4 regions of the Glutamicibacter sp. V16R2B1 genome follow, and region 1 is predicted to be linked to each of the others. Evidence: riboswitches for the same ligand, from Rfam matches in the RefSeq annotation. Region 1 holds a riboswitch; each other region holds the start of a gene.
What was found. Region 1 has a riboswitch for S-adenosylmethionine ahead of FDN03_RS14215 (ATP-binding cassette domain-containing protein). Riboswitches for the same ligand answer to the same signal wherever they lie in the genome.

Region 1 (7,434 bases):
CGGTGGGCATGGCCCAGCCCAACGCCAGCCGGGCGCTGCGCACCCTGGAGCGGCGCCTGGGCTACCAGCTGGTGGCGCGGGCCAGCACCGGCTCGAAGCTGACCAGCGAGGGCAAGCTCACCGTGCAGTGGGCGCGCGAGGTGCTGGGCAGCATGGAGAACCTGTGGACCGGGGCGCAGGCGCTGGCCACCTCGGCGGACGAGGAGTTCAGCTTCGCCGCCTCCATGACCATTGCCGAGCACCTGGCCCCCACCTGGATCCGCAGGCTGCGCCAGGCCGACCAGGCGGTGCGCACCAGGATGCGGGTGATGAACTCTGACCAGGTGATCAGCGCCGTGCAGCAGCGCGACACCGCGCTGGGATTCGTGGAAACCCCGCAGGTGCCCGAGGGGCTGGTGGCCCTGACCGTCTACACCGACCAGCTGGTGCTCATCACCCCCGAACACCACCCGTGGGTGCAGCGCGGCACCCCGGTCACCCTGGCCGAACTGGCCGCCACCGCGCTGGTGGAGCGCGAGGCCGGTTCGGGCACCCGCGCCTTCCTGGACAGCTATGTGGGCACCGAACGGGTCACCCCGATCGTGGAGTTCAACTCCAACTCGGCCATCACCCATGCGGTGGCCGCCGGGCTGGGACCGGCGGTGATTTCCCGGCTGGCCATCGAAGGCAGCGCCGCCCACCCCGGGTTCGTGCAGCTGCCCATTGCCGGCACCGCCCTGAACCGGCCGCTGCGGGCGATCTGGGAGGCCAGCCGCCCGATGTCCGCGGCCGTGGCCCGCTTCATGGAGATCTGCACCTCCCCCGAACCCTAGGTCCGCACCCGGCCGGGGCCGGGCACCTGCGCGCGGCCGGGGCGTGGCTAGAATGGGAGGCGTGACTCAAACCGGTGATTTTGAAGTTTTGCCCGACGACTACTCCGACAAGGTTTTCGCGGTCCTGCTTGGCCTGGCCGACGGCGCGACCCACGCCCGGGAGGGACACGAACCCGGGGCCACCGAACTGCTGGCCCTGTACGTGGCCGACGGTCTGCTCGAAGCCCTGGAGTGGGCCAACAGCGGGGTCGCCAGCGATGAGGCCGCCTGCATGTGGCTGGCCTCCCTGCGCGCCTACAAGCAGCTGACCGGCTCCTTCCCGGAATCCGCGCCGCAGCCGCTGGAGCGCTGGATCGACACCGAATTCGCCGCCGTGGAGCGCCCCGAGGGCATCGCGGCCGGGGACCCGGCGAACCTGAGCGGGCTGGACAGCGCGGACATGGGCTATGCGGCACGTCCCACGGGCGCCCAGAACGACAGCACCGGGGTGCTGCCGCGCGCCGCGGTCACCGCACTCATCGCCCGGGTACCGCAGGCCAACACGAAGGCGCTGGCCAAGTCGGCCGCGTTCCTCAGCCACGGGGAACCGGCGGCGAATACCGCCGCCGCCGCCGCACTGATCCTGCGTTCGGCCCTGGAGAAGTCCACCGCCGCAGCCGGGGACTGGCAGGGGCACCTGAAGGGACTGGAAGGCAGCGCTGCCGAGGCCCTGCGCGGGATCGTGGACACCGTTGCCGCTTCCCTGGACCGTCCCGCCGCCGAAGCCTATGCCGCCTACTTTGGCGGGGCCGATGAGAACGAAGACGAGGATCCGCAGGCCGAGCAGCCCCGGGATCCAGAAGCCGACGCGTACGCCGTCGCCCTGCTGGCCGCCGTGTACGGCACCGACCTGATCGCCGAACGCCCCGCCTCGGTGCTCGATGACATCATTTCCGAACTGCATGAGCGCTGGATGGGCCTGGTCGGCTGATCGAGCGGTTGGTCCTCGGCCCGCTGGCCCGTCGGGGTGACGCGCTCCTGCCCACCGTTCACGAGAACGGGTTATTGGGCACGAGCGATGGCCATGACCCCGGCAATGCGTAGAGCCTGCGAGGGACAAGCCGGTGGCTTGTCCCTCGCAGGCGTTTTAGATGTGTTCGTTAGTTCTGGGTGTTCCAGGTGGCGAGGTCCGCTGCCGGGTCGCGATCCCAGGGGGTGGGCAGTGCGCCGTCGAGGTAGTCTTCGTACCATTCGCGCACCTCATCGGAATGGTAGGCGGCTTCCAGGGCCTTGCCCTTCTCGGTCTCCATGAAACCGGGTTTTGCCGCCACCAGGTTGTTGTAGGGAAGGGCGTCCTCCTCTTCCTCAAACAGCAGCGCATCCTGCGGGGTCAGCCCGATCTCCCCGCCGAGCCTCACAAACAGGAAGCCGGCATCCACGTCGGGCAGGGTCTTGGACAGCGACTGCTGGTCCACCTCAACGAAGGAGAAGTTCTTGGGGTTCTCCAGGATGTCGTTCTGCGAAAGGTGGATGACGCTCTTGCCCTCGGTGATCTTCAGCAGCCCCTCCTTGGCCAGCAGGGCCAGGGCCCGGCCGTTGTTCGAGGGATCCACCGGGATGGCGATCTTGGCCCCATCGGGCAGTTCCTTCGCCGACTTGTGCTTGGTCGAGTACAGCCCGGCCGGTGAACCGTACATGTAAAAGGCCGGGTCCACCTCGATGTTCTGATCCGCCGTGAACTGCTCCAGGTAGGCTGCGTGCTGGAAGAAATTCGCGTCATAATCACCGTTCGCCACCACGTGGTTGGGCTGGACAATGTCGGTGACGTAGGTCGCCTGCACATCCCATCCCTGTTCCTCCAGGATGCGCTCGGCGATCTTTGTGGGCTCCTGGGTGGGCGCCGATTCGGTGACGATCAGTTTGATGGTCTTGTCGTTCCCGGCATTGACATTGCCGGTCAAACCGCATGAAGCCAGCAGACCGGTGACGGCCAAGGCGGCTGCTGAGGTGATGATCCTGCGACGAGTCAGTGACATGGTGTTCCTTTGAAGTAGTGAAGGTGAAGTAACGGGTGCTGGCTATCGTTTGTCGTAGCGCCGGGCCAGCGCCGTGCCGGAGACCTGCACCAGGTGCACCAGCGCGATCATCAGCACGATGGCCAGGAGCATGACACCGGTCTCGTAGCGGTAGTAGCCGTAGCGGATGGCGAAGTCGCCAATCCCTCCCCCGCCAACCAGCCCTGCCATGGCCGAGTAGGAGATGAAGGAGACGGTCATGATGGTGATCGAGCCAAACAGCGCCGGCCGGGCCTCCACCAGCAGGACGTCGCGGATGATCTGCCCGCGGGTGGCGCCCATGGCATTGGCGGCTTCAACGACGCCCGACCCCAGCTGGGTGATGTTCTGTTCCACGAAGCGGGCAAAATAGGGAATCGCGTTGATGGTCAGCGGGACAATCACCGCGGCGGTACCCACCGTTGTTCCGACGATGAACCGGGTGACCGGGATGATCGCGATCAGCAGGATCAGGAACGGGAAGGAGCGGATGGTGTTCACTGCACCGTCGACGATGCGGTGCAGCCGCGGTCGGGACCGCAGGCCCTGCGGTGACATGGAATAGAGCCAGATTCCCAAGGGGGTACCGATCAGGATCGCCAGGGGAATGGAGACCAGCAGCATCGCCAGGGTCTGGCCGATCGCGACGCCGATCTCGGGTCCCAGTTCCAGCAGGCGGTCAATGCTGAAGGTGGCCACTGCGCCGTTGCTGCTCGCAGCGGCCGCAAGCGGAAGATAGATTGTGCTCAAGACGTCTCCTAGGATGCGGCAGCCGACAGCTGCGGGGTGCGGTGTTCTTCATGGCCGGTGGGGCGCTGCAGGACGATCTCGTCACTGATCAGGTAGCGTCCGATCGCGGTATGCGGGCTGAAACCCGGTTGCCTCAACTCGGCCAGGTCAAACTGTTCAACCAGCCGCCCGTCCTCCATTACCGCCACGTTGTCGGCGATGGCCTTGACCACGTTCATTTCGTGGGTGACGATCACGGTGGTGATTCCCAGGTTGGCGTTGATGTCCAGCAGGTATTGGAGTACCGAGGCGGTAGTGCGCGGGTCAACGGCGCTTGTGGGTTCGTCGCACAAAAGCACCTTGGGCTGCGTGGCCAGGGCGCGGGCGATGGCCACGCGCTGCTTTTGGCCGCCGGAGAGCTGGGCCGGATAGGAATGGATCTTGTCGGCCAGGTCCACAATGGCCAACGCCTCCTGGGCCTTCGCTCTCCGTTGGCGGGCGGGAACCCCGGCAAACTTGAGCGAGAGCTCCACATTTTGGGCGGCAGTGCGGTTATTGAGCAGGTTGAAGTGCTGGAAGATCATGCCGATTTGATGGCGTTCGCGCCGCAGCTCTTCCTCTGAAAGTTCGGTCAATTCCACGCCGCCAACTTGGACCGAACCGCTGTCCGGGCGCTGCAGGAGATTGATGTTGCGGATCAGGGTCGATTTTCCCGCTCCCGAGAAACCGATAATTCCTTGGATCGAGCCCTGGGGAATGTCCAGGGACACGTTGTCCACGGCCGTAAAAGCGTCGCTGCCGGTGCCGAAGCTTGTCGATACGTTGCGCAGGCTGATCATGTGTACTCCTCGTCTTTACCGCGACGAAGCGTCCCGGCCGCGCAGCCTCACTGAGGAGGGGTCAGCCAGGAAATTCTCCATCGTTTCTGGCAGTAGCACCGTGCCCCAGGGGGTGGTTGCCGCGACGTCGTAGAGCCAGATCTCTCGGCCGCTCTGGATGGTTTGAAGGTCATCGCCTTCGTTGTCCACCAGTCTGGCGCAGGGATGGAGAACGGCTCAAAGGGCAGGTCACAAGCTGCAATGATCAGTCTTATGGCGACATTTCGGGCGTCACATCCCGTCATCTTCCGCTTCTGTGACGACATGTGAATCGACGGATGAGGCGGATTCCAGATTCTGGGCACACCAAAGCCATAATGCACGGCCCATTAGGGGCCGCAGGCCAACAGCGTAGTCAGGCGGTGGACCGGTTCGTCTCTCGCCCCGTTACGGCGCGCCTCAGGACACGGGAGCCTGCAGCACCATCCGCGCGAATTCGTCCACGTGTTCCTGGGCAGGCTTTGAGAAGTAGCCCCCGGAGTCGCGTCGGTGCCACCGGGCGAGCTCCTCAAACAGGTGGGCGAGAGTACTGCGGTGCACGACCGCATGGCGCCCCAACGGCTGACCCAGCGGCCCCATCCGGTAACCCAGCAAGTTCATGACCTCGGTGATGTAGTCGGACGCCGCGTCGCTCAGCGCCTCGATCCCGGCGGCCCGGCACAACCAGTAGGCGATGGTGCCATCGCGCAGGCCCTCATCCTTTTCCGCCGTGTTGATGGCGTTGAGCAGATGGCGGGCGAGGCGCTGTTCATCCCCGGCCAGTTCATTGCCCTTTTTCGTGGCGAGCACACGCCCGCGGTAGACCCGCACCAGTCCGGCCATGCGCGCCACCTCACGCAAGTGGGCCACCGTATGCATCGAGTGTTCACGCTTGCGGGAGGAGGATTCGTAGTCGATGCCCTCCCACTGCAGGCGGTTCACCAGTTCCGCCACGGCCTTCGGGTTCATCCAGCTGGCGGGGGTGAGCTTGATGCCTTCGCCCTGGGCCAGCTCAATGAGCACCTGGAAAGGCCGAACTATCTCCGTGAAGAACCATTCGGGAATCGGCGCCCCCTCCGCCGCGTCGGTGATTCCGGCCTCGCTGGCCAGGATCAGCGCGTAGCGCCGTACCCCCGAGGGCTTGGCGCGCAGCCACTGGCCGAAGACCGAGTCTCCCGAGACGAGGCTGAAGTACAGTTCCAGCTCGCGGTTCGCCGCCTGCTGGTTGTAGGTCAGCGGGTCGAAGTCGAGCTCATCGCCGGAGCGCCAGCGCAGCCAGTCGATGGTTTCCTGCTGCTCCTCGGTGGGCTGTTCGGCGTGGAACTCCTCCAGCTTGTCGTACCAGCCCGATAATCCTCCGCTGTCTTCCACCGGCGCCCGCATTTCCCCCTCGAGCACCCGGGCGGCGCACTGCTCGTCCGGGCAGGGGGTTGATGATTCGAGGGTCAGACGGTGCGTCCAGTTGTCCCCGAAGTCGTACACGTAGAACAAGGTTCCCGGGTTGACCGCCAGGGCCTGGCCGAGTGTGGTGCCCTCCTGCGGCTGGCCCTCCAGCTCCTCGTCCAGGGCAAGCTGGTCATACCAGCTGGTTCCGGTCTGTGGCTTGCCCCATCCCTGGGTGGGGTCCGCGCTGTGGAAGGACTGCAGGTGGCTGTTGTCCCAGCCCATGGCGATCTGGATGATGTCACCGGCAGCGGCCAGGTCCAGGTCGGCCGGAATCTGGATGCGCCGCCAGATCAGCGGCTGGGATTCCATCAATTCAATGCGCAGCGTCAGCAGGTCGCGAGAAGTCATAGACCCATCGTTGCAGATCAGCGGACTGGAGCGAAGACTGCGGGAGGATCAGTCGCGCCGCGTCCCGCGGCAGATTACTGCAGGGCGAAGCCTTCGACCAGCTGCATGAATTCGCCCTCGGAAATGATCTCCACCTTCTGCCCGGCGGCACGCAGGCGCAGCACGTGCTTGGCCTTGTTGGTCAGCCGGCCATTGGCCAGGTCCTCGGGGACAAAGCCGTCCCCGACCACCAGCGCGGTCGTGGCGCGGGTAACCCGCGAGGCGGTCTGTGCGCCACGGGCGGCGGCCCATTCCTTGGCCTGGGGCCGCGGCACGCCCAGGTTCCCGGTGAACACCACGGTTTGCCCGAACAACGGGTGGCTGGCATCGGCCTCCAGGTTCGGCGCCGGGTTGTCCCCCTCCTGCGGCCAGAACGCGAACGCGTCGCGCGGGGGCATGGCATTACCGCGGGCCAGCCAACCCTGCGCGTCACGCATGGCCCGGGAAATCTCATCGCCCGGCTGCCAGGGACGGGTCAGGCCCAGCGGCACCGAGTAGTGTTCGGCAGTGTTGTGCACGGTGGGGGTTTGGCCGCGTTCGGCGATATCGATCATGGCCCAGGCGCAGGCTTCGGCGTCGGCGAGCGCCTCGTGGTGGTTTTCGATCGGGTGCCCGGCTTCCTCGGCCACGAACGGCAGCGAATAGCTGGGAAGGTCATAGGCCTTGCGGGAGAGCTTCACGGTGCACAGGTGCTGGATCTGCGGGACCGACAGTTCGCTGGCCTCGGCCGCGGCCCGGATCACCCCGGAGTCGAACGCCGAGTTGTGCGCGACCAGCACGTCATCCCCGACGAACTGCAGCAGGTCGGTCAGCTTCTCGCCAATGCGCGGGGCGGTGGCCACCATGTCCTCGGTGATGTGGTGGATCGAGACGTTGCGCGGGTCGAAGTGGTCGAAACCGGCCGGCGGCTTGAGCAGCCACTGCTCGGTTTCCACGATGCGCCCGCCACGCACCTTGATCAGCCCGACCGAACAGGCCGACCCGATGAATCCATTTGCCGTCTCAAAATCAACTGCGGTGAAGTCCAAAGCCACATATTCACTGTACTCCGCTTTCCCGACCGAACGGTTCAGGCCGGACACCCACGGGCCCGCGGAAGCGGTCCAAGATCACCGTTACCAGGTACGTGCTCAGGGTAAATCCTCCGCAGTGACTCGCGGATTTATTGGG
Region 2 (7,434 bases), on a different contig from region 1:
GCGGCTACAAGGGGCTGCAGTCCTACACCGAGGTGATCCAGGACGGGATGCTCAGCCTGATCAAGGACGGCACCCTGGAATTCGCCTCCGCCACCAGCTTCTCGCTCTCCGAGGCCGGGATCGCCGAGTTCAACCAGAACGTGGACTACTACCGGGAACGGATCCTGCTGCGCCCGCAGGAGATGAGCAACCACCCCGAGGTGATCCGCCGGCTGGGCTGCATCGCACTGAACGGGATGATCGAGGCGGACATCTACGGCAACGTGAACTCCACCAACGTGGTCGGCTCCCACGTCATGAACGGCATCGGCGGTTCGGGGGACTTCGCCCGCAACGGCTACCTGTCGGTGTTCATGTCCCCCTCCATCGCCAAGGGCGGGAAGATCTCCGGGATCGTGCCGATGGCCAGCCACGTGGACCACACCGAGCACGACACCATGATCCTGATTACCGAACAGGGCCTGGCGGACCTGCGCGGTCTCTCACCCAAGCAGCGGGCCCAGGTGATCATCGATAACTGCGCGCACCCGGACTACCGCCCGATGCTGCAGGACTACTTCGACCGGGCCCGGAAGAACAGCTATGGCAAGCACACCCCGCACCTGCTCGATGAGGCGCTGTCCTGGCACCAGCGCTACATCGAGACCGGGGACATGCAGCCGGTGCGTTCGGGGCTGCTGGCCGACGCACGCTAGCACGCCGGGCATACTGGGAGAATGAGCCGAAAAAACGGGTTGATCCTGGCCGGCCTGCTGCCGGTGTTGCTGGTGCTTCCCCCGCTGCCCGGCTACCTGATCCAGCTGCTACAGTCGGCCACCGGTGAAGCCGTATTCTCCGCCGGCACCGGGTTGGGGGAGCTGATGCTCAACCCCCTGCGCCTGGTGGGCGCACTGCTGGCCGTGGCGTGGGCCGCGGCGCTGGCGCACCTGGATCCCCGGCTGCCGTCCGGATGGCGGTATGTGGGCGCGTTCGTGGGCTGCGGGATCCTCTATGTGCTGCCGATCTGGCTGGGCGCCTTCGGCGCGGACCTTGGCTGGGTGGATTTGTGGGTGCTGGCGGGCACCGCCAGCTGGTATGAGTGGATGCAGCTGCACGCCCCGGTGGCCGGCGGGTTGTGCCTGTGGGCCCTCTACCTGATGCGTCCGGCCCCGGCGCCGGCCCGGCCAGCCCGCTGGCGCGCCAGGCTCGCCCGGATGCTGGACGGGCCGCGGCACTAGCTGCCCGGCGGCGCCTGAAGGCGCAGCTGGATGATCCGGTCATCCCCGGGCTGTGGGGTGCCGCGCCCGTCGGTGTTGTTCGTCAGCACCCACAGCTGTCCCGGCCCGACCTCCAGCACCGCGCGCAATCGCCCCTGGCCGGTGAGCAGCTCCTGCTGGTGCTGCGGGTTAGCCAGCTCCACGCGGCGCAACCGCTGCCCGCGCAGGTTGGCCAGGTACACCCATCCGTCGGCGATCGCGATCCCGCTGGGGCTGGCCTGCCCGGTGGGCCATTGCGCGATCGGGTCGGTGAACCGCCGGTCGCGCCGTTCGGCCTGGCCCTCCACCTGCGGCCAGCCGTAGTTGCCCCCCGCACGGATCTCGTTCAGCTCATCGAAGGTGTTCTGCCCGAACTCGCTGGCGTACATCCGGCCCCGCCCGTCCCAGGCCAGGCCCTGCACGTTGCGGTGGCCCAGGCTGTAGACGGCCGAACCGGGGAACGGGTTGTCCGCAGGGATGCCGCCATCGGGTTCCAGGCGCAGGATCTTGCCGCCCAGGCTCTCGGGGTCCTGCGCGGCGTCCGGCTGCGCGGCGTCCCCGACCCCGGCGTAGAGCTTGCCATCCGGCCCGAAGGCGATCCGCCCGCCATTGTGGATCCCGGCGGCGGGCAGCTCATCGATGACCGTCCGCTGCTGCCCCAGGCGCAGCGAGCCGGGCTTACCGTGCAGCGTGAAACGCTGGATCCGGTTGCCGGTGGCCCCGGTCGAATACGCGTAGAGCTGGTCCGGTTCGGCGAACGCGAGCCCCAGCAGCCCGCCCTCACCGCCCAAGCGCACCCCCGGCACGGTACCCACCGTGCGCTGGCGCCCGGCGGTGTCGACCTCCAGAATCCGGGCGGTGTCCCGTTCACTGACCAGCGTCGTGTCCATGGCCCGGCAGATCGACCACGGGGCCTGCAGGTTCCGGGTGATGACCGTGACCTCCGCGCGGTGCGCGGGGGAGGGCCCGGTGGGCCCGCTGGCGGTGGGGCTGGCGCCGCTCTGCGGGGCGGCCGGCGGGATTGGCGCCGGGCCGCTGCAGGCGACCAGCAGCAGGCAAAGGGCGGCCAGCGGGTACCAGCAGTGTCGGCCTCGCATGCTGCCCTCCTCAACCCCGGGGAGCAACAGCGTAGCAAGCCAGGCGCCGGCACGTCAGCCCACCGCGCGCCGGGTTTAGCGCGTGGTGGCCGCGGAGGGCAGCGGCAGGGTGCGCAGCACGTTCTTTTGCACCTTGCCCGTGGAGGTGCGGGGCAAATCCTGCGGGAAAACGATGGTGCGCGGCACCTTGAACCCGGCCAGCTGTTCGCGAGCGTGGGCGATCAGGGCCGCCTCATCCACCTGTGAGCCGCTGGCCCGGACGACGTAGGCGATGGGGCGTTCGCCCCACTTCTCATCCGCGATGCCCACCACCGCCACATCCAGCACCTGCGGGTGGCTGGCCAGCACCTGCTCGACCTCCACGGTGGAAATGTTCTCCCCGCCGGAGATGATGATGTCCTTGGCCCGGTCGCGCAGCTGGATGTAGCCGTCCGGGTGCATCACGCCCAGGTCCCCGGTGTGGAACCAGCCCCCGGCGAAGGCCTGTTCAGTGGCCGGCTCGTCCTTGTAGTAGCCGATCATCACGTTGTTGCCGCGCAGCACGATTTCGCCCATGCTCTGTCCGTCGGCCGGCACGTCGTTCATGTCCAGGTCCACTACGCGGGCGGACTCCGCGGTCACCATGCCCACCCCCTGCCGGGAGAGCTTGGCGGCCCGCTGCTCGGCGTCCAGCTCATCCCAGTGCTGCTGGTACTCGCAGATCGTGTACGGGCCGTAGACCTCGGTCAACCCGTAGACGTGCACCACCTCGATGCCCAGCCGGTGCAGCTTGCCAATGATGGCCGGTGACGGGGGAGCGCCGGCGGTGGTGATGCGCAGCGGCTGGCCCACACGGTGGGCCCGGGGCGCGTCGGCGATGATCGAGCACACGGTTGGTGCCCCGCACAGGTGGGTGGTGCCCAGCTGGTCGATGGCATCCCAGACGGCGTCCTCGCGCACCGCCCGCAGGCACAGGTGGGTGCCGCCGGCGGCGGTTACCGCCCAGGGCGTGCACCAGCCGTTGCAGTGGAACATCGGCAGCGTCCACAGGTAGCGGGTGTGCACGTCCATTTGCTGGTGGAACGCCTCACCCAGCGCGTTCAGATAGGTGCCGCGGTGTGAATACAGCACCCCCTTGGGCTTGCCGGTGGTCCCGGAGGTGTAGTTCAGGCAGATCGGGGCCCGCTCGTCGCCCACCGTATAGGGCAGGCGGCCGGCGGGGGCGTGGCGCAGCAGGTCCTCCAGCACCGCGTCGACCGGCACCTGGGGGCGCGGGCCGGTGTACTGGTCGTCGGTGACCTCGATCAGCGCCTCCAGGCTCGCCACCTCCTGGCGCAGCCGTGCGGTGTTGCCCAGCAGCTCGGTGTCCGCCAACAGCAGCCGGGCCTCGGCGTGCGACAAGATGTACTGCAGCTCGTGGGCGGCCAGGCGGGTGTTCAGGGCAACGAGGATGCCGCCGGCCAGCGGGACCGCGTAGTGGGCGGCCAGCATTTCCGGGGTGTTCGGGGCCAGCACCGCGACCCGGTCGCCCGGGGAAATGCGTTGGGCCAGCACCTGGGCCAGCCGCTGGACGCGCTCCTCGAACTGGGCCCAGGTGTAGCTGCGCGAACCGTGAATCACCGCGGTTTTCTCCGGGTAGACCTCCACGGAGCGTTCCAGGAAGCGCAGGGGAGTCAATTCTGAGTGGTTGGCCAGCAACGATGCCATGGGGGCTCCTCGGGGTCGGTAACTATCCGGCCCTGCGCTGTGACGCAGGGCACCTCGCAAGACATCGTGGCATGAAACTGAACCCCAGACAAAGAAACTGCGTGCCATTGCGCTCAACGGCGCCCGCGGGGCGACCAGCGTAGGAGGCGGTGTCCGTTGGTGAGCTGCGTCGGGCGAAATTATCGGCGGCGAGCGTAGCGGAAGGAGGGGGCGGACGAAACAATATGTCGAAGATTGCGGTATAAGACAGGAAATGTTTGACGTTACGCCGCGACGGGCCATAGTGTCGTAGACAGAATCAAGAGCGTCAGCTGACAAGCCCTGGCTAGCTGGCCGGCAACCCTCTAAACGGTAGTGGGGTGCTCCAGGTGAGGATTCGGTTCCGCGCGCCACCGCGTGGAACAAGTACCGCACACCGAGGCGTAAAACCTTCGAATCCACAGTGCAGCAGCTTGGCCCTGCGGCGCTATGGGCATTCGACCGTCGCCGACCACGGTGGGCCTGATGCTAAGGATACGAATCATGTCATTGAATCAGGATCTCGACCCGTTGACCCTGCGCAAGGTCTTCGCCCAGCACCCCTCGGGCGTCGCGGCGTTGTGCGCCGAAATCGATGGCGTCAAGACCGGAATTGTTGCCTCCTCGTTTACCGTTGGGGTCTCCCTGGATCCGGCGCTGGTGATGTTCGCCGTGCAGAAGACCTCCAACACCTGGCCGAAGCTGCGGCGGGCACAGCGTATCGGGGTCTCGGTGCTCAGCAGCCGCAACGAGGGGGTCTGCGCCCAGATCGCCTCGAAGAAGGGTGACCGCTTCGCCGGGCTGCACACCCACATCACCGAGCAGCAGGCGTTGTTCATCGAGGAATCCACCCTCTGGCTCGATACCTCCATCTACAACGAGGTTGAAGCCGGGGACCACTGGGTCGTCCTGCTGCAGGTGCACGGCCACCAGGCCTCGGCGCACACCCCGTCGATCTTCCATGATTCCGCCTTCCACACCCTCAAGGTGCCGGCCCTGGTCTAATGGCAGGGCGGCATCGATGAATCCCACTGCGTCGTACGCCGCGGTGGGATTCATTGCGTTAACCGCTTCAAACCGGGTTGCGTGTCAGGCGCAGTGCACAGTCCCGAGATGAGGCAGGCCGGGGATCTGTGGACGAAGCCCCGCATCCGAAGGACCTTAATGGGTGGTCCTGCGATGAGTAGCGAGTTTTTAGATCTGAAGTAATCCACAAAGCTTTCCACAGCGTTGTGGATTGGGGGTGGATAACCGTGGTTGACGCCTCCACGCCCCCGAATTGTGGGCTTTCCGGCTGTGGAAAAGATCCAAAACCCACAATGCCGCGGAGGAAAATTTATTTTTTATCCACACGTGTGAAAACCTAAACAACCAAGTCAATGAGGTATTAGTTGCGTTTAAGTGGGGAAATCCACAGCGTTCTCCCCAGTTCCTGCACACCCCCTTCCACAGATAGCTGCCGCTTGTCCACAGATCCTGTGGATAAGTGAGTTTACGCCCTTACATAAGAGGCCTACTGTTGGCTCTGGAACTGAAATATCCACAAGTTTCCCCAGCGCCCCCAAACTGTCGGGGCCCGATGGAACGATACGAGGTGGACGGTGAACCGGTCGCCGAGTTCCCGGTGGGTAGAAGGGGATTTGAATGTCTATTGCCAGCGCTGAGCAGGCCTACGAGAACCGCGACTCCGAGGCGGGGCGTACGCCGCCGCAGGACATCGCCGCGGAAATGTCGGTTCTGGGCGGCATGATGCTCTCCAAGGACGCGATCGCCGATGTCATTGAGGTGGTCCGCGGCAACGACTTCTACCGTCCGGCCCATGAATCGATCTATGAGGCCATCATTGATCTCTACGGACGGGGCGAACCGGCTGATGCCGTCACCGTTTCGGACCTGCTGACCAAGCGGGGCGAAATCGTCCGGGTGGGCGGTGCCGCATACCTGCACAACCTCATCCAGTCCGTGCCCACCGCCGCGAACGCCGGTTACTACGCCGAGATCGTGCGCGAACGCGCCGTGCTGCGCCGCCTGGTCGACGCCGGGACCCGGATCGTGCAGATGGGCTACTCCCCGGACGGGGACGTGGACGCCATCGTCAACGAGGCGCAGGCCGAGGTCTACAAGGTTGCGGAGAATCGCTCGAGCGAAGACTATGTCCGGCTCAGCGAGATCATCGAGGGCACCGTCGATGAGATCGAAAATGCGGCCAACGCCGGTGACGGCATCACCGGTGTCCCCACCGGCTTTTACGAGTTTGATGAGTTGACCCAGGGCCTGCAGGGCGGGCAGATGATCATCATCGCCGCGCGTCCGGCCGTGGGCAAGTCGACCTTCGCCCTGGACTTTGCGCGTTCGGCGGCAATCAAGAACAACATGGCCACCGTGTTCTTCTCCCTGGAAATGGGGCGCAATGAAATCGCGATGCGTCTGCTCTCCGCGGAGGCCTCGATCCAGTTGCAGGACCTGCGCAAGGGGTCGGTGGAGGATGCCCAGTGGACCAAGATCGCCACCACCATGGGACGGTTGAATGAGGCTCCGCTATTCATTGACGACTCCCCGAACATGTCGATGATGGAGATCCGCGCCAAGTGCCGCCGCCTGAAGCAGCGCAACGAGCTGAAGATGATCGTGCTGGACTACCTGCAGCTGATGAGCTCGGGCAAGCGCGTTGAATCACGCCAGCAGGAAGTCTCGGAGTTCTCCCGTAACCTGAAGCTGCTGGCCAAGGAGCTCGATGTCCCGCTCATCGCGCTCTCGCAGCTGAACCGTGGTTCGGAACAGCGTACGGACAAGAAGCCGATGGTCTCGGACCTGCGTGAATCCGGCTCGATTGAGCAGGATGCGGACATGGTGATCCTGCTGCACCGCGAGGACGTGTACGACAAGGAAAATCGTCCCGGAGAGGCCGACGTGATTGTGGCCAAGCACCGCAACGGTCCCACCAAGACCATTACCGTCGCCTTCCAGGGCCACTACTCCCGGTTCAGCAACATGCAAAGCGAAGGGTAGGGGCAACCCCTGGCTTGACCCGAGCCACGGTAGGACAAATCCCGAAGGCGCATCCGACTCCAGCCAGAGGGCCGGCAGCCCGCAGGTGAAGACGCAGGTAACGGCAGAGATCAACGCCAAAAGCACCACGGTTGTCTTTAAATCGAGCTACTACACGCCGTTATCGGGGCGGCGAGTCGGCGAAGCAGAGATTGTCCAGAGTCTTGGTCCTCACTGGCACCTGGGCAGGAGCGAGTCCGATTTCTGCATCCACGGGCAGCACGATGCGGCAGACCCGATCGGGGTGATGTCAGGGCCTTGAATGCAGGGCTGTGTTTTTGGGCTGATCCCGCTCAGCCCGGGCATCCAGGCACCGCTATAGTGGGTGCCATGATCCAGAGCCTTCAAGC
Region 3 (7,434 bases), on a different contig from region 1:
AGGTCGTTCAGCTCCTCGAACAGGGAAACCTGGAAGACCGAAACCTTCAGATCCGCGTCCTTGGGCTTGTCGTTGAGCATCTGGGCCTCGTCGACCAGGGCCTTGAGCTTGGCGAAGATCGGGTGGTCCAGGGAGAACCAGCTGTTGTCCGGCAACTTGACCTTCATCGCCCCGTTGCTCAGGGCCTCCACGATCGTGGAGAACGGGACCTCATGGGAGCCGACCGTGATCAACAGCCCCAGGTCCAGCCAGTCGTTCTTCTCAGAGTCCACGGCATTGATCTTCAGTTCGGGCAGCTCCGACAGCTTGCGGTAGACCGGGCGGACGCCGGTTTCGTTCAGCCGCACCCGCTGTTCTGCGCGCAACGCCGGAACCGTGTAGGAGACGAAGTCAATCAGCCCGTCGCCCTGGTAGATGCGCGGATCCAGGGCATCGTTCTCCCGCCCGGTGCTTTCAAGCAGCACCCGGTTTAGCAGCGCGCGCAGCAGCTCCTCCTGCGCCTGGTCGGGGACGACCTGGTCATCGGGGATTCCCGGGTAGCGGATGGCGAAGTTGACCTCGGCCAGGTCCTCGGCGAGCCGCGCCGGGGCACCCTGCCCGCTCTTGTCCTGTTCCGGCCGGGTCTTGGTGTAGTGGATGTCCACCGCCAGGTAGGGCGGCTCGAGTTCGGGCAGCACCAGGTCGGGGGAGGCACTGCGCAGCGGGAAGCGGCGGGCCAGGCGCGGGTAGGCCCGGGTGAAGAACTGCTCCTGCTCCGCGGCCGGGATCCGCAACGGGGTGCGGTTCATGAACCAGCGCCGGTGTTGGGCGGCGATGGGCTGGGCGCTGGGTGCCAGCCAAATCCTCCGGCTGTCCTGCGGCTGCAGGTAAAAGCCGTGGTCCCCGATGGTTCCGGCGGGACTGTCCGGGTCCAACTCATGCTCCTGCCCGTCCAGGGTCAGGGTGCCGCTAAGCAGCAGGGCGTCGTCCTCACGGGCGGCCTGCAGCTCAAATTCCGCGCGTGCGCCGACCTGCACCTCGGTGTCGTTGCGGGTGCCCATCAGTTCGATGCCCAGGTGCTGCGCCTCGTTGAGCATCGGCCAGAGCAGGGGTGAGGAATAGTTGTCCAAGAACAGCCAGTCCTCGTCCTGCTTGAACTGCAGCTGCGTGTTGCTGCGGGCCAGGGCGGCGAAGCGGGTAAACCAGTGGTGCTGTGAGTACAGCAGGTTCCAGCCGAAGGTCTTGTACACGATGGTGGTCCAGCGCAGCTGACCGCGCACCCAGCGGCCGTCCGCGCCGCGCACCATGGGCCGCACCCCGAGGCGGAAACGCTGGTTGCGGTTCAGGAATTGGGTGGTGCCCGAGGGCAGCCACTGCTGTTGGGCCTGGTTCTTGACGTCCAACACCAGGAACTGCAGCCCCATAGGGTTGACCGGGTCCGCGGCCGAGCGGGTCACCCCGATGGGGTTGAGCGGGTCGGCCTGTTCAAACCAGTCATCGATGCTGCGTTGCCAGCCGCGCTCCGGCTGCTCCTGCACCTGCTCCTGCGCCTGCCGGGCCGTGGCCAGTTTGTTCGCCGCCAGCACCAGGGCCGCCTCGTGGCGGCAGGGCCCCTCCACCTCGCAGGTGCACTGCGCCTGGCGGATCTGCCATCCCGTGGTGGCCCGTTCCAGCTGCACCCGTGGCTGGAACGTGTCGTTCTCGTCCTTGACCTCACCACGCAGTTCCGCATTATCCGCAGCAAAATGCACGCCACTGACGGCGCCCGGGGTGCCAGCCAGCTGCTGGCCCAGGAAGTATGGCAAGTTTCCCAGGTAGGCAAGCAAAGTCCTGCCATCTACCTGCGGGGGTACGGCGTTGGTCATCCTCTCATCGTTTCACGTTCGGAGCTGGCAGGGAAAGTTGGGGTCATCGAATGTGCACAACACCTCCGCGCCGCCGGATCCCCGCCCGCGTGCGCACCGGCCGGCGGGCGCAACCCGGCCGAATGGGCTAGGCGACGGGGGCGCCGAACAGCAGACCCAGGCAGTAGGTCACCGCGGCGGCGCCCCAGCCGATGGCCAGCTGGCGCAACCCGCGCTTCAGGGGCGAGGCCCCGGAAAGCAGACCCACCACGCCGCCGGTAAACATCAGGGCCGCTCCCACCAGGACGGCGGCCAGGATGATGGAGGGCAGCCCGGACATCCCGAAGATGAACGGGAGGATCGGCACGACCGCGCCGGAGGCGAAGAACAGGAACGAGGAAGCCGCCGCCCCCGGGGCCGAACCCAGTTCCTCGTGCTCGCGGGCCAGCTCCTCACCGCGCAGCTCCGGCTGCAGTGAGAATGAGGGGTTGCAGTCGCAGGTGAACAGCCCCATGCGTTCGGCGGCCCGGTGCTCGGCGTCCTCATCGCTCATGCCGCGCGCCTTGTAGATCAGCACCAGTTCGTTTGCGTCCAGGTCCAGGTCCTGCGCCGCGGAGAGCGTCACCTGGGTGGGCCGGGAGGCGGTGAGCAGTTCACGCTGGGAACGCACCGAGACATATTCGCCCGCCGCCATGGACAGCGCGCCGGCCAGCAGGCCGGCGATGCCGGCGAAGAGGACGAAGGAGGAGGCCACCCCGGTGGCACCGATGCCCAGCACCAACGCGAAGTTGGAGACCAGCCCGTCATTGGCGCCGAACACCGCGGCCCGGAAGTTGCCGGCCAGCCGGGTGCGCCCGGCGGTGGCCAGGGCGCGCACCACTTCCTCGTGCACCAGTTCGTCGGCGGCCATGTGAGCCGGGGCGTCAGCGTCCTTGGCGTAGGGGGAATCTCCCTCCGCGCGCTGGGCCAGGGCCAGCACGAACACCGACCCGAAGTGCCGGGCCAGGAAACGCAGCACGGTGCGGCGCAGCGAGGGGCGGCTGGGTCGGGCCTGGTCGCCGAGCAGTTCGCGCCAGTGCGCCTCATGGCGGGCCTCGGCTTCGGCCAGTCCGAGCAGCACCTGGCGTTCCTGCCCGGTACGCCGCGAAGCCAGTTCGCGGTAGATCGCACCCTCGGCGATCTCATCGGCCAGGTACTTGCGCCAGCGCCGAACCTGCGCCGGGGTGGGGGAAGAAGGGGGATTGACGGTCATCACGGCAGTGAATCTCCTCAGTCAGGCCTCCTGCCTACAGCAGCTGTGGCAGGGGACGGACCCCGCGGTGCTCCGCGGCGCGTCCGTCATCGGCATCCAGTGTAGTGACCGAGGGGTGGGCGGGGAATTTGGCAAGGCTAAAAGCTACCGGACGCCCGCCGCTGGTGCCGCGCCGGGGCAGGAACACCAGCAGCCGCCCGTGGGCCGGATCGAACCGGGCCGGGCCGGCCGCGCGCGTGAGCAGCCGCAGCAGCCGTTGCGGCTCACTGGTGTGCAGCACCTGCCAGGCGCCATGGAGGGTAAATTGCACTTCTCCGCTGTGCAGGTCGATCAGCGGCAGGACGGGAACGGCGTGCATCGCAGGCACCGGCCTTTCAGGCTAGCTCTTGCCCGGGCACAAGCTGGTGCCGCGGACCGCTTCCTCATCCGAACCACCCATGAACCTGGGGTTGGTGTGCGGCCAGTCGGAGCTTGGCGCCGCATCTCGTGAAGCTACGTTTCGATGCTACACGGAGTCGGCGATCTTCTTCAGCCGTGCGTAATGTTCCTTCCACTGCTCGTCACTGAACTCCGGCAGGTTCCCGTTCTGCGCGGACAGGCCCGTCTGCCCGTCAATCAGTTCGCGCACCAGATCCAGGTGCCCGGCGTGGCGGGAGGTTTCCTCCACCATGTGCAGCATTAGGTGCTCCAGAGTGGTTTCACTGTCCTCACCCCACCAGGGCACCGAGGCCGGGGCGTCCAGCTCCAGTTCCTCGAAGGCGGTACTGGCCGCGTCGATCGCCTGGCGGTAGAACTGCAGCACGTCGGCGGCGCCGGTGTCCGCCTCCACCACGAAGTCCGCCATCGGGTCTTCGGAGGTGAAGGCCTGCACGGCCCGGGGACTGTCCACCGGGCGTTTGAGGCAATAGCTGAAGTAGCCGAATTCCATGACCGCCAGGTGGTTGATGACCCCCAGGACGTTGGTGCCGCTGGGCACCATGGGCCGACGCAGCTGGGCTTCGTCCAGATTCTCGGCCTTCCACAGCGCCGCCTGCCGGGCATGATCCAGGTAGCGGCGCAAACGCTGCTTGCGCGCGGTGACTTCGCTGTCCATGGGCTGCAGTCTAGTGCAGCAGCCGCCGCGGCAACAGGGGGTGTTTACGGGGCAGCGCTCGCCGCGGGCCGGGTCGGCGGCCGGGCGCCGGGGCGCTCACCGGCGCCCGGCTCCTGCCCGGTACCCGGTGTGGTGCGGGTATCGACCGGGACCTCCAGGCTCACCCGGTAGCCCTCGGTGTTGCTGCCGGTGACGGCGGCCAGCTGGCTGGCGCCGGCGCCGGCGTCGTCGCCGAAGACGTTGTCGCTGCGCAGGCTCACCGCGGCCAGGTTCTTGACCGAGGGCTCATAGCCGACGGTGGCGTACACCTGCTCGCACGCCTCTTGGGGCAGTGCCACTTGGGAGGTGGCGATCGCGTTGGCCGCATCGGTGACCGAATGCTCGTCCGGGTAGATTTCAAAGTGGATGTGCGGCCAGCGCCCGGCATAGCAGGCCGGGAAGATGCTGGTGAAGCGCACCATCCCGTTCTGGTCGCTGAGCTGCACGCCGCGCAAGTAGTTTTCCTCCTGCACCCCGGTGGAGTACATCGAGTAGCGGCCCTGGCGGTCGCACTGCCAGACGTAGACGGCCACCCCGATCATCGGGGCGTTGTCCTTCGCGCTGTCCAGGATGCGCAGCTGCAGCTGCATGTCGATGCCCTGGGCGGTGTCTGTGGCGCCGTCGAAGCTGGAACGGATATCGCTGCGCACGATCCCGGAACGCTCCAGCACGTCCGGTCCGTTGGACCCGTCCGCGGGGTAGGGGCCGGCCGTCTCCTCGGGGATTTCAGCCGCGTCCCGTGAACCGGTTCCGGCGGTGGGGGCGCAGGCGGACAGGGTGAAGGCCAGGGTGCCCAGCCCCATGGCGGTGAGCATCTGGCGCCGGTCGATCAGGGTCTGCACGTCAAACCCCAGCCCCTGATCCTCCAAGTCTTCGCCCGGGCGGGGCAGGGGGCGGTTGTTGAACCAGCGTCCTGGCGGGGTGGATGTCATGACGGCTCCTTTGTGCATCCGGGGCAGCTTTAAAACCAAGGGCACCACCGGGCCTGTTGCCCGATGGTGCCTTTGAGGATATGCACCGGTATTGGGTTCCGGCACAGCTGCGGCTATGCGGCCGCTATGACCTGTGCTTAGCGCACCGCGGAGTCCTGCACGCCCTCCACGCTGCTCTCGCCGGCCACCCGCCGATCCCAGCTGGCCAGCACCTGCGCGTCGGTGCGCCCGGTGGCCAGCGAGACCACGATGTAGGTCAACGCCGAGGCGAGCAGGCCGAAGTAGATCGGTTCGTTCGCGTACACCCCGTCGAACGTGTTCTTCGCCCCGATCTCCAGGTAGATCATCGTGCCCAGGGTGACCGCCGTGCCCGCGGCCATCGACCAGGCCGCGCCCACCCCGTTGCCGCGGCGCCAAATCAGCCCGCCGAGGATGGAGATCAGCAGCCCGCCGACCAGGATGTCATAGGAAATGGTCAGCGCGGCGACCACGTCGTCCACCACGATCGCCAGGATCATGATGACCACGCCCAGCCCGAACACCCACCAGCGGTTGTTGCTGACCTCGTGTTCCGGGTTCTTCTGCTCATCGCGCTGCAGGTCGCGGCCGAACCAGCTGGCCACAAACGGGGCGACGTCGGTGCGCGCCACGGTGGCGGCGGCGATCAGTGCGCCGGAGGCGGTGGACATCATCGCGGCCACCGCGGCGGCCAGCACGATCCCGCCCACGGCCAGCGGCAGCACCTGCAGGGCCACCTCGGCGTAGACCGCGTCCGGGTTCTGTTCGGCCTCGGCCGCGATCCCCGGCAGCGCCACGCGCGCGGCCATGCCGATGATCGCGCCGGCCGCGCCGTAGATGATGCAGTAGATGCCGGCCGACAGCCCGCCCCAGCGGGCCACGTTGTCGCTGCGGGCGGTGAAGACCCGCTGCCAGATGTCCTGGCCGATCAGCAGGCCCAGCCCGTAGACAACGAAGTAGGTGATGATGGTCTGCAGTCCGATGCCGTCCCACTGGAAGAAGGTGGCATCCAGGCGCTGCTGCATGGCCGACCAGCCGCCGCCGGCACCCAGCACGAAGGGCAGCATCAGGAAGAAGACGCCCACGGTCTTGATGAAGAACTGCACCTGGTCGGCCAGGGTGATGGACCACATCCCGCCGATGGAGGAGTAGATCAGCACAATGCCGCCGCCGACCAGGATGGCCAGCCAGCGTTCCCAGCCGTAGAGCACCATGAAGATCGTGGCGTAGGCGCCGGTGGAGGTGGCGCACAGCATCAGCGTGTAGGCCAGCATGACAATGCCCGAGGTGTTGGTCGCGGCCCGGGAACCGTACCGCAGGGTGAGCATCTGGGAGACGGTGAAGATCTTCAGCCGCTGAATCTTCGGGGCGAAGAACAGTGAGAGGGCCGAGACCCCGATGCCGATGGCCACCACCAGCCACATCCCGGAGATGCCGTGGCGGTAGCCCAGGCCCACGCCGCCCACGGTCGAGGCCCCGCCAAGCACGACGGCGGCCATGGTTCCGGTGTACAGCACCGGTCCCAGCCGTCGGCCGGCCACCAGGTAATCGCTCGTGGAATGGGTGCGAGACTTGCCCCACCAGCCGAAGGCCAGCATGCCCACGAGGTATAAGGCGACAATGCCGCCGTTGATGTAATCCATTGAACTTCCCTGTGATGAAAATGACGCTCCATAAAGAATGACAGCAAAAACAAAAGATGTCTATCGGTAAACGCGAGGTGAGTCACAGAACGTCGCGGATCCACCGTCGCCGCGTGCGGGAAATATGAGGTCGCCCACTACAGTGGAGGCAGGAACTCAGATGCGCGGAGGAAAAATGAAGGCGTTGCCCGTCGAGCCCACCGGCTCATCGATCAAGATTGGCAGCCGACTGCGCGTGGCCCGGCAGGGCCAGCGCCTGACCATTGACCAGGTCGCGGAAATGGCGGGGCTGACCAAGGGCTTCCTCTCCCGCGTGGAGCGTGATCTGACCAGCCCCTCGGTCGCCACCTTGCTGACCCTGTGTGAGGTGCTGTCCATCGAAGTAGGGGAGCTGTTCACGGTCCCCGAGACGAAGCTGGTCAAATTGGAGGCCGCCCCGCGCATCTCCCTGGGCGGGGAGGGGATCATTGAACAGCTGCTCACCCCGCGCACCGAACGCCGGGTGCAGGTGATCCGCGCCGAGATCGCGCCGCACGGTGCCGGGGAAGCCGAGCTGTATTCCATGGACTGCCAGGTTGAGGTGCTGCACGTGCACTCCGGGCACTTCACGCTGATCCTGAGCGAGGAGCGCATG
Region 4 (7,434 bases), on a different contig from region 1:
CCATGGCCCCAAGCCTAGTGCTTTCCGCCATGGGCCGGCGCTGCACAGGGGCCTTTCATTGCCTCTGCCCGGAACCAAGGTTGCGCGCAAAAATCGGCGGGAAAGGCATATGGTGCTTCGTGCGCAGAAACCGCTGGCTCCTCTCCGAAGGACTGCCCCGCCCCGGAGGCACTGCGCCGAAAGCCGGTTCCTCAGGGCAACCACAACTTTTGGAATGTGATGCGTCTCACTTCCATTGGATGTGGTGCACTTCGCCTAGCTTGAGGGGGTCAGAACCCATCAACCCCCAAGGAGCGGGTAGCTGTGCACCCACGATCACTTCGCGCCCCAGCCTGCGCGATCAGCCTGGCGTTGGGCTTGACCGCGCTCAGTCTGGCGCCGGCCCAGGCGGAACCACGCCAAACCGAGAAGCAAGCCACCGCCACCGGTTACGGTGGCGCCGTGGCCACCGTCGACCCGGAGGCCTCTTCCGCGGCGATTTCCGTGTTGCGCCGCGGCGGCAACGCCGTGGACGCGGCGGTGGCCGCCGCCGCGACACTGGGAGTCGCCGAACCCTACAGCGCTGGCATTGGCGGCGGAGGCTACTTCATGTACTACGACGCCGACACCCGGAAGATCAGCACGCTGGACGGTCGGGAAACCGCCCCGGCCGCCATGCCCCACGACGCCTTCATTGATCCGCAGACCGGCAGCCCCTACCCCTTCACCCCGGAGCTGGTGACCAGCGGGGTGTCCGTGGGCGTGCCCGGCACGCTGGCCACCTGGGATGAGGCACTTGACCGCTGGGGAACGATGAGCCTGGGAAAGGCCCTGCAGCCGGCCATCAAGACGGCCACGCGCGGCTTCGTCGTGGATGAGACGTTCCGCGAGCAAACCCTGGATAACAAGGAGCGGTTCGAGGCCTTCGAGTCCACCAGGAAGCTGTACCTTCCCCGAGGGGATGCCCCCAAGGTGGGCACCGTGTTCAAGAACCCCGATTTGGCCAAGACCTATCGCATGATTGCGCGCCGTGGCATCAACTCGTTCTACCGCGGTGAGCTCGCCGAGCAGATCGCCGCGACCGTGCAGGCCCCGCCGGTGGTGCCGGGAACCGAGCTGCCCGTGCCTGCCGGCCACATGACCGCCGCGGACCTGGCACGCTACAAGGTCGTGAAGCAGAAGCCGACCAGGGTGAACTATCGCGGCCTGGACGTCTACGGGATGGCCCCCTCCAGCAGTGGGGGCACCACGGTCGGCGAGGCCCTGAACATCCTGAATCGGTTCCAGCTTTCAACGATGCCGCGACCCGACGCGCTGCACCACTACCTGGAGGCCAGCGCCCTGGCGTTTGCCGACCGCGGCAAATACGTCGGGGATCCGGCATTCGTCGATGTGCCCACCCGCCAGCTGACCGACCGACTCTTCGGGGCCGAGCGGGCCTGCGCCCTGGATCCGCAGCGCGCCTCCGTGAAACCGGTAGCGCCGGGCGATGCCGCCAATTATGACGGGCGGTGCCCCACCGAAGCCGGTGTGGTGGCGCAGGAGAAGGACACGGAGAACATCTCGACCACGCACCTGTCGGTGGCCGACCGGTGGGGCAACGTCGTGTCCTACACGCTGACCATTGAACAGACCGGCGGTTCGGGCATCGTGGTGCCGGGCCGCGGGTTCCTGCTCAACAACGAGTTGACCGACTTCTCCACCGTCTACGATCCGGCCGACCCGAACCGCATCGAGCCGGGCAAGCGGCCGCGCTCCTCCATGGCGCCGACCATTGTGCTCAAGGACCGCAAGCCGGTGCTGGCGGTTGGCTCCCCGGGCGGCTCGACGATCATCACCACGGTGCTGCAGACCCTGGTCAACCGCGTGGATCTGGGCATGGAGCTTCCCGAGGCGATTGCCGCGCCGCGCGCCTCACAGCGCAACACTACCGCGGTCACCGCCGAACCGGAGTTCATTGCCGATGATGCCCGGATGCTGGAGCCCTTCGGCCACCAGTTCGTGCCGTCCGGGGATTCCTTTACCCCGCAGGCGGAGATCGGTGCGGTGGCGGCCGTGGAGATCGGCCCGCGGGGCAAGCTGACCGCCGCGGCCGAACCGACCCGGCGCGGGGGCGGCTCGGCGATGGTGGTGAAGCAGCTGAAGGGACACAAGAAGCACAAGTAGCTCCCGCGCATCCACACCGAAGGCGGCGCGGCCGCGGAAAGACCAGTGACGGGTTTTTCCGCGGCCGCGCCGCCCTGTTCACCGCTGGCCGCTAGCGGGCGGCAGCCAGGCGGTTGGCGATCTTGTACTGGGCGGCGCGGTGGGTGTCCTTGACCCGGTCGCCGGCACCGAAGAGCTTGTTGCGCAGCGAGCCTTCGGCATACTCGGTCTTGTAGGCGCCGCGGGCCTGCAGTTCGGGAACCACATACTCGACGATGTCCTCAAAGGTTCCCGGGGTGATCGCGTAGGCGAGGTTGAACCCGTCCACGTCGGTGTAGTCCACCCAGTCGATCAGCTTCTCGGCCACCTCGGCGCCCGAACCGACGGTGATCGGGCCGAAACCGCCCACGCCGACCCACTCGGCCAGCTGCCGGATGGTCCACGGTGAGCCCTCGTCGCCGCTGGCCTTCTGGAAGGTCTCCACGGAAGACTGGATCGCGTTGGACTTCACGTTCGAGCCGATCACGTCGTCCGGGTCGTAGGCCGAGAGGTCCACCCCCATCCACCCGGAGATCAGCACCAGTGCCCCCTCGACGTCAGCGTAGGACTTGTAGTCCTCGTACTTCGCCTGCGCGGTGGCCGAGTCCTGGCCGGTGATGATGGTCTGCATGGCGAAGATCTTGATGTCGTAGCGGTCCCGGCCGGCGGCCTCGGCGGCGTCACGGATCTTGGTGACGGTGGCCTTGAGCATTTCCCGGGTCGGCGAGGTGACGAAGACGGCCTCGGCGTTCTCGGCCGCGAACTTCACCCCGCGGCTGGAGGCCCCGGCCTGGTAGATCACCGGGGTGCGCTGGGTGCTCGGTTCGGTGATGGCGATGCCCGGAACCTTGAAGTACTTGCCCTCATGGTTGATCGGGTGCACCTGCTCCGGGTTGGTGTAGATGCCGCTGACCTTGTCGGCCTTGACCGCGTCATCTTCCCAGGAGCCCTCCAGCAGCTTGTACACCACTTCCAGGTACTCATCGGCGTGGTCGTAGCGTTCGTCGTGCTCCATCTGGTCTTCCTGGCCCATGTTGCGCGCGGCGGAGGGCAGGTAGCCGGTGACCACGTTCCAGCCGACCCGGCCCCCGGTGAGGTGGTCCAGGGTGGCCAGGCGGCGGGCGAACGGGTACGGGTGCTCGTAGGCGGTGCCCGCGGTGATGCCGAAGCCGAGGTTCTCGGTGACCGCGGCCATGGCGGAGACCAGCAGAATCGGGTCGTTGACCGGGGCCTGGGCGCCGGTGCGCAGCGGGGATTCGTTGGTGCCGTTGTAGACGTCATAGGTGCCCAGCACATCGGCGATGAACAGCCCGTCGAACTTGCCCTTTTCCAGCACCTTGGCCAGGTGGGTCCAGTAGCCCAGGGTGTTGTAGCTTGCGGCTTGGTCCTGCGGGTGGCGCCAGAGTCCGGGCGACTGGTGGGCGACGCAGTTCATGTCAAAGGCGTTGAACAGGATTTCGCGGGGTGTGCGGCTCATGGCGGTCCTTCTTTCGGGGGTTTGATTCGATGGTGGCGGGCGGGACTAGCGGAAGCTGACCTGGCCCGGGGCGGGGACGTCCCCGGTGGCGTTCAGCCGCACCGGGGGCACCGCGTTGATCTCGTAGTCGCCCACGATGCGGGATTTGTAGATGGCGGGGTTGTGGGTGGCGATGGTGCGGGCGTTGCGCCAGTGCCGGTCCATGTTGCAGCTGGCCTTGGTGGCCGAGGCGCCCAGCGGGTCAAAGAGCTTGCTGGTCACCCCGATGGTCAGCGGCTGGGTGACCGATTGGGCGCGGTTGGCGGCCAACTCGCACACCGCATAGCGTTCGGCGGGGCTCAGGTTGGCGTCGGCCAGGGCGGCCTCGACCTCCAGCACGGCGCCCATCACCACCGACTCGATGGCGAAGACCTCGGCCGAGACCTCCCCCACGACCTGCAGGACCTGCGGTTCGTGGCGGACCGGGACCCCGGTGCCGGTGCTGAAGCTGCGGGTGCGCAGCTGGACCGAGGAGCGCAGGTCATTCAGCGCCGCGCGGGCCACGCCGGCCTGCACGGCCAGCAGCACCAGCTGGAAGACCGCCGATTCGGTGTCGTTCTCATGCTGCGGGATGAAGCTGTCCACCGGGACCCGCTCGAACGTGGTGGTGCCGGTGCCCGTCAGCTGCTGGCCGAACCCGTCCCAGTCATCCAGGATCCGCACCCCGGAATGCTGGGTGGCCACGACGGCGATCTGCCGACCGGGCAGCTGCGGGTGGGCCACGGCCACCATGGTCCAGTCGGCAAAGATGGTCCCGGTGCAGTAGTACTTCTCCCCGGTGACGAACCAGCGGCCCTCGTGCTCGGTGGCCGTGGTGTTCAGGCTGCCCAGCCGGTTGCCGCCGCGTTCGGTGTAGGCGTTGCCCACAATGTGCCCGGCTGAGATCCGCTCCAGCCATTTGGCCTGCAGCGACTGGTCCTCGAAGGCCAGCACGTCTTCGACGAAGGCCAGGTGGGCACGCCAGAGCTGGGCGATGTGGGAGTCGGCTTCGGCCAGTTCAATCAGCAGGCGGAAGACATCGGACATGCGGGCACCGTACCCGCCGCGGTCCACCGGGACGCGCAGGGCCCCGAAGCGTTCCCGGTTCAGCAGCCCCACTTGCTCAAAGGGCAGGATGCGCTCCCGGTCCCGGTGGGCCGCGCCCTCGGCGATTTGCGCGAAGACCGGTCGGAAGGTGGCGGCCAGGCGTTCATATTGTTCGTCGGCCCCAGGCCCCGGGGTGATCTTCAGCAGCTGCCGCTCGGGCAGCTGCTCGGGGTGCTGGTCCAGGTCCACGGCGTTGCCGGCAGGGGCCTGGGCAGGGTCGGACAGCGCGTTGAAGTCCGGTTGGGGTTCGCCGAATGACATGCAAGAGCCTCAATTCTTCCATCGGTCCTGGCGGTAGCACCGGCCCGCATGGGGTGGTTGCTGCGGCGTCGTGGAGCCAGATCTCTCGGCCGCTCTGGATGGTTCATCTCATTTGTACCGGCGGTGACGAAGCCGGCTCAAGGCTTGGCGTCATATTTCGGGGCATGAAGCGCAGATGACGTCGAACGCCCGGATCGCGCGAATGGGCAGGACGTTACAGCCTGACCCCGTCAAGCGGCAGAATGATGCAGAATCCACAAGGGATCAAAGAAATACCAGAATTACCGGCCCCAGAAACGTATGCTTCGAAGATTCGTCACATTACGAACGATTTGCCTTCCATCCGTTCGGGACGATTACATGGTGGCGTAACCATCCCGAGCGGCCGAGAGATCTGGCTCGTTGACGCCGCAGCAACCACCATGACGGGGAGAAGGCCTCTTCCTGCATGGACGGTGCTAACGCCAGAAGCGATGGAGATGACAATGAGTACTGTCCTTGTGTCGCCCACACCCGTGGCGCCATCCACTGCCCGATCGGTTCAGTTCCACAACCTGGGGCGTTCGTTCACCGCAGGACGGCAGACCCGCACGGTCCTGTCGGGCATCGACCTGCAGATCACCGCCGGTCAGGTGGTGGCCATCCTGGGCGCCAGCGGCTGCGGCAAGTCCACACTGCTGCGCACCGTCAGCGGCCTGGATCACCCCAGTGTCGGCCAGGTCCGCATTGGCGGCCACGCCGTGGAGGGAATCGATGACCGCTGTGCGGTGGCGTTCCAGGAACCCCGGTTGCTGCCGTGGCGGACGGTGCGCCAGAACATCGCCCTGGGCCTGTCTCCGCAGCTGACAGCCCAGGCCGGCCGCGAGCTGATCGCCGAGCTGCTGGAACTGACCGAACTCACCCACGCGGCGGAACTTCGTCCGCGCGAGATTTCCGGGGGCATGGCCCAGCGCGTTTCACTGGCCCGCGCCCTGGCACGGCGCCCCGGGGTCCTGCTGCTGGACGAACCGTTCGGCGCGCTGGATGCCCTGACCCGCCTGAAAATGCAGGATCTGCTGCTGGAGATCCACCGTTCGTTCCCGACCACGGTGCTGATGGTCACCCATGACGTGGACGAGGCCCTGAGCCTGGCCGACCGCGTCATTGTCCTGGGGCACCGGCGGCCGAACGCGGAGCAGAAGCAGAACGGGGCCGGGGTCATCGAGGACCTGACCCTGAACTCCCCCAGGCCCCGCAACCGGACGGGTTCCGGATTCACCACCCAGCGCGCGCATCTGCTGCAGCTGCTCGGTGTCAACCCGTCGGGCCATTAACCCCCGCGCCGCGTCGCCTTCCTGCCCACCCCTCCCCCTTGCGTCCGGGCCTCCTCCCGTGCGCCGCCGAACCCACCCGCTAAGGATTCCCATGTCAAAATTCACCCTGTCCCGCCGTTGCGCATTCACCTTCGCCGCCGTCGCATTGGCCGCGAGCAGCCTCAGCGGCTGCGCCGGGGAGAACGCCGCTGCCGGTGAGACCCTGACCCTCGACTATGCGACCTACAACCCCCTGAGCCTGGTGCTGAAGGAAAAGGGATGGCTGGAGGATGCGCTGGCCGACGACGGCATCAGCGTCGAATGGATCCAGTCGGCCGGGTCAAACAAGGCCAACGAGGCACTGCGTGCGGACGCCATCGACGTGGGCTCCACCGCCGGATCCGCCGCCCTGCTGGCCCGCTCCAACGGTTCCCCGATCAAGACGATCGCGTTGTACTCGCAGCCCGAATGGTCAGCACTGGTCGTGGGCAAGGATTCACCGGTTTCCTCGGTCGCCGACCTGAAGGGCAAGCAGGTCGCGGCCACCAAGGGCACCGACCCCTACTTCTTCCTGCTGCAGGCCCTGCAGGAGGCGGGATTGGGGGAAAAGGACATCACGTTGCAGAACGTGCAGCACGCCGACGGGCGCACCGCTTTGGCCAACGGCTCGGTGGATGCCTGGAGCGGACTGGACCCGATCATGGCGTCCGCCGAACAGGACGGGGCACGCCTGCTGTACCGCAACCTGGACTTCAACACCTATGGGGCGCTCAACGCCCGTGAGGACTTCCTCAAGGACAGCCCGGAAGTGGCGCAGACCGTGGTTGACGCCTATGAGAAGGCGCGCCAGTGGGCCGGCAGCCACCCGGAGGAAACCGCACAGATCCTGGCCGATGTCGCCGGACTGGACGCTCAGGTCGCCGACACGGTCATCTCCGAGCGATCCAACCTCGACGTGGCGGCGGTCCCGGGCGAGAAGTTCGTTCAGGTGCTGGGCAACATTGGGCCGGTGTTTGTCGACAGCGGCGATGTGAAGAGCCAAGCCGAGGTGGACGCCGCACTGGACACCCTGGTTGACGACCAGTTTGCCCGGCAGGCCGATGCCTCACAGATTGC

Region 2: another riboswitch for S-adenosylmethionine. It lies ahead of FDN03_RS10015 (flavin reductase family protein); the one in region 1 lies ahead of FDN03_RS14215 (ATP-binding cassette domain-containing protein).
Region 3: another riboswitch for S-adenosylmethionine. It lies ahead of FDN03_RS05270 (hypothetical protein); the one in region 1 lies ahead of FDN03_RS14215 (ATP-binding cassette domain-containing protein).
Region 4: another riboswitch for S-adenosylmethionine. It lies ahead of FDN03_RS04460 (acyl-CoA dehydrogenase family protein); the one in region 1 lies ahead of FDN03_RS14215 (ATP-binding cassette domain-containing protein).

Annotation. Positions count from the first base shown of each region.
Region 1 covers NZ_VATX01000019.1:42,813-50,246, forward strand. Annotated here, with positions in the region: gene FDN03_RS14195 (LysR family transcriptional regulator) at 1-812, shown strand, start outside; gene FDN03_RS14200 (hypothetical protein) at 874-1,782, shown strand; gene FDN03_RS14205 (MetQ/NlpA family ABC transporter substrate-binding protein) at 1,952-2,827, opposite strand; gene FDN03_RS14210 (methionine ABC transporter permease) at 2,870-3,595, opposite strand; gene FDN03_RS14215 (ATP-binding cassette domain-containing protein) at 3,604-4,413, opposite strand; SAM riboswitch class I at 4,488-4,577, opposite strand; gene FDN03_RS14220 (plasmid pRiA4b ORF-3 family protein) at 4,852-6,225, opposite strand; gene FDN03_RS14225 (exonuclease domain-containing protein) at 6,300-7,298, opposite strand.
Region 2 covers NZ_VATX01000014.1:72,086-79,519, forward strand. Annotated here, with positions in the region: gene FDN03_RS09995 (acetyl-CoA hydrolase/transferase family protein) at 1-695, shown strand, start outside; gene FDN03_RS10000 (hypothetical protein) at 717-1,217, shown strand; gene FDN03_RS10005 (PQQ-dependent sugar dehydrogenase) at 1,214-2,332, opposite strand; gene FDN03_RS10010 (acyl--CoA ligase family protein) at 2,408-4,018, opposite strand; SAM riboswitch class IV at 4,315-4,432, shown strand; gene FDN03_RS10015 (flavin reductase family protein) at 4,541-5,041, shown strand; gene dnaB (replicative DNA helicase) at 5,681-7,045, shown strand; gene FDN03_RS10025 (ZIP family zinc transporter) at 7,415-7,434, shown strand, end outside.
Region 3 covers NZ_VATX01000008.1:19,326-26,759, reverse strand. Annotated here, with positions in the region: gene FDN03_RS05280 (DEAD/DEAH box helicase) at 1-1,844, opposite strand, end outside; gene FDN03_RS05275 (VIT1/CCC1 transporter family protein) at 1,972-3,075, opposite strand; gene FDN03_RS05270 (hypothetical protein) at 3,110-3,433, opposite strand; SAM riboswitch class IV at 3,453-3,567, opposite strand; gene FDN03_RS05265 (DinB family protein) at 3,581-4,168, opposite strand; gene FDN03_RS05260 (3,4-dioxygenase subunit beta) at 4,213-5,139, opposite strand; gene FDN03_RS05255 (sodium:solute symporter) at 5,277-6,800, opposite strand; gene FDN03_RS05250 (cupin domain-containing protein) at 6,976-7,434, shown strand, end outside.
Region 4 covers NZ_VATX01000007.1:67,564-74,997, forward strand. Annotated here, with positions in the region: gene ggt (gamma-glutamyltransferase) at 304-2,145, shown strand; gene FDN03_RS04455 (LLM class flavin-dependent oxidoreductase) at 2,237-3,640, opposite strand; gene FDN03_RS04460 (acyl-CoA dehydrogenase family protein) at 3,686-5,026, opposite strand; SAM riboswitch class I at 5,042-5,131, opposite strand; SAM riboswitch class I at 5,396-5,506, shown strand; gene FDN03_RS04465 (ABC transporter ATP-binding protein) at 5,512-6,339, shown strand; gene FDN03_RS04470 (aliphatic sulfonate ABC transporter substrate-binding protein) at 6,431-7,434, shown strand, end outside.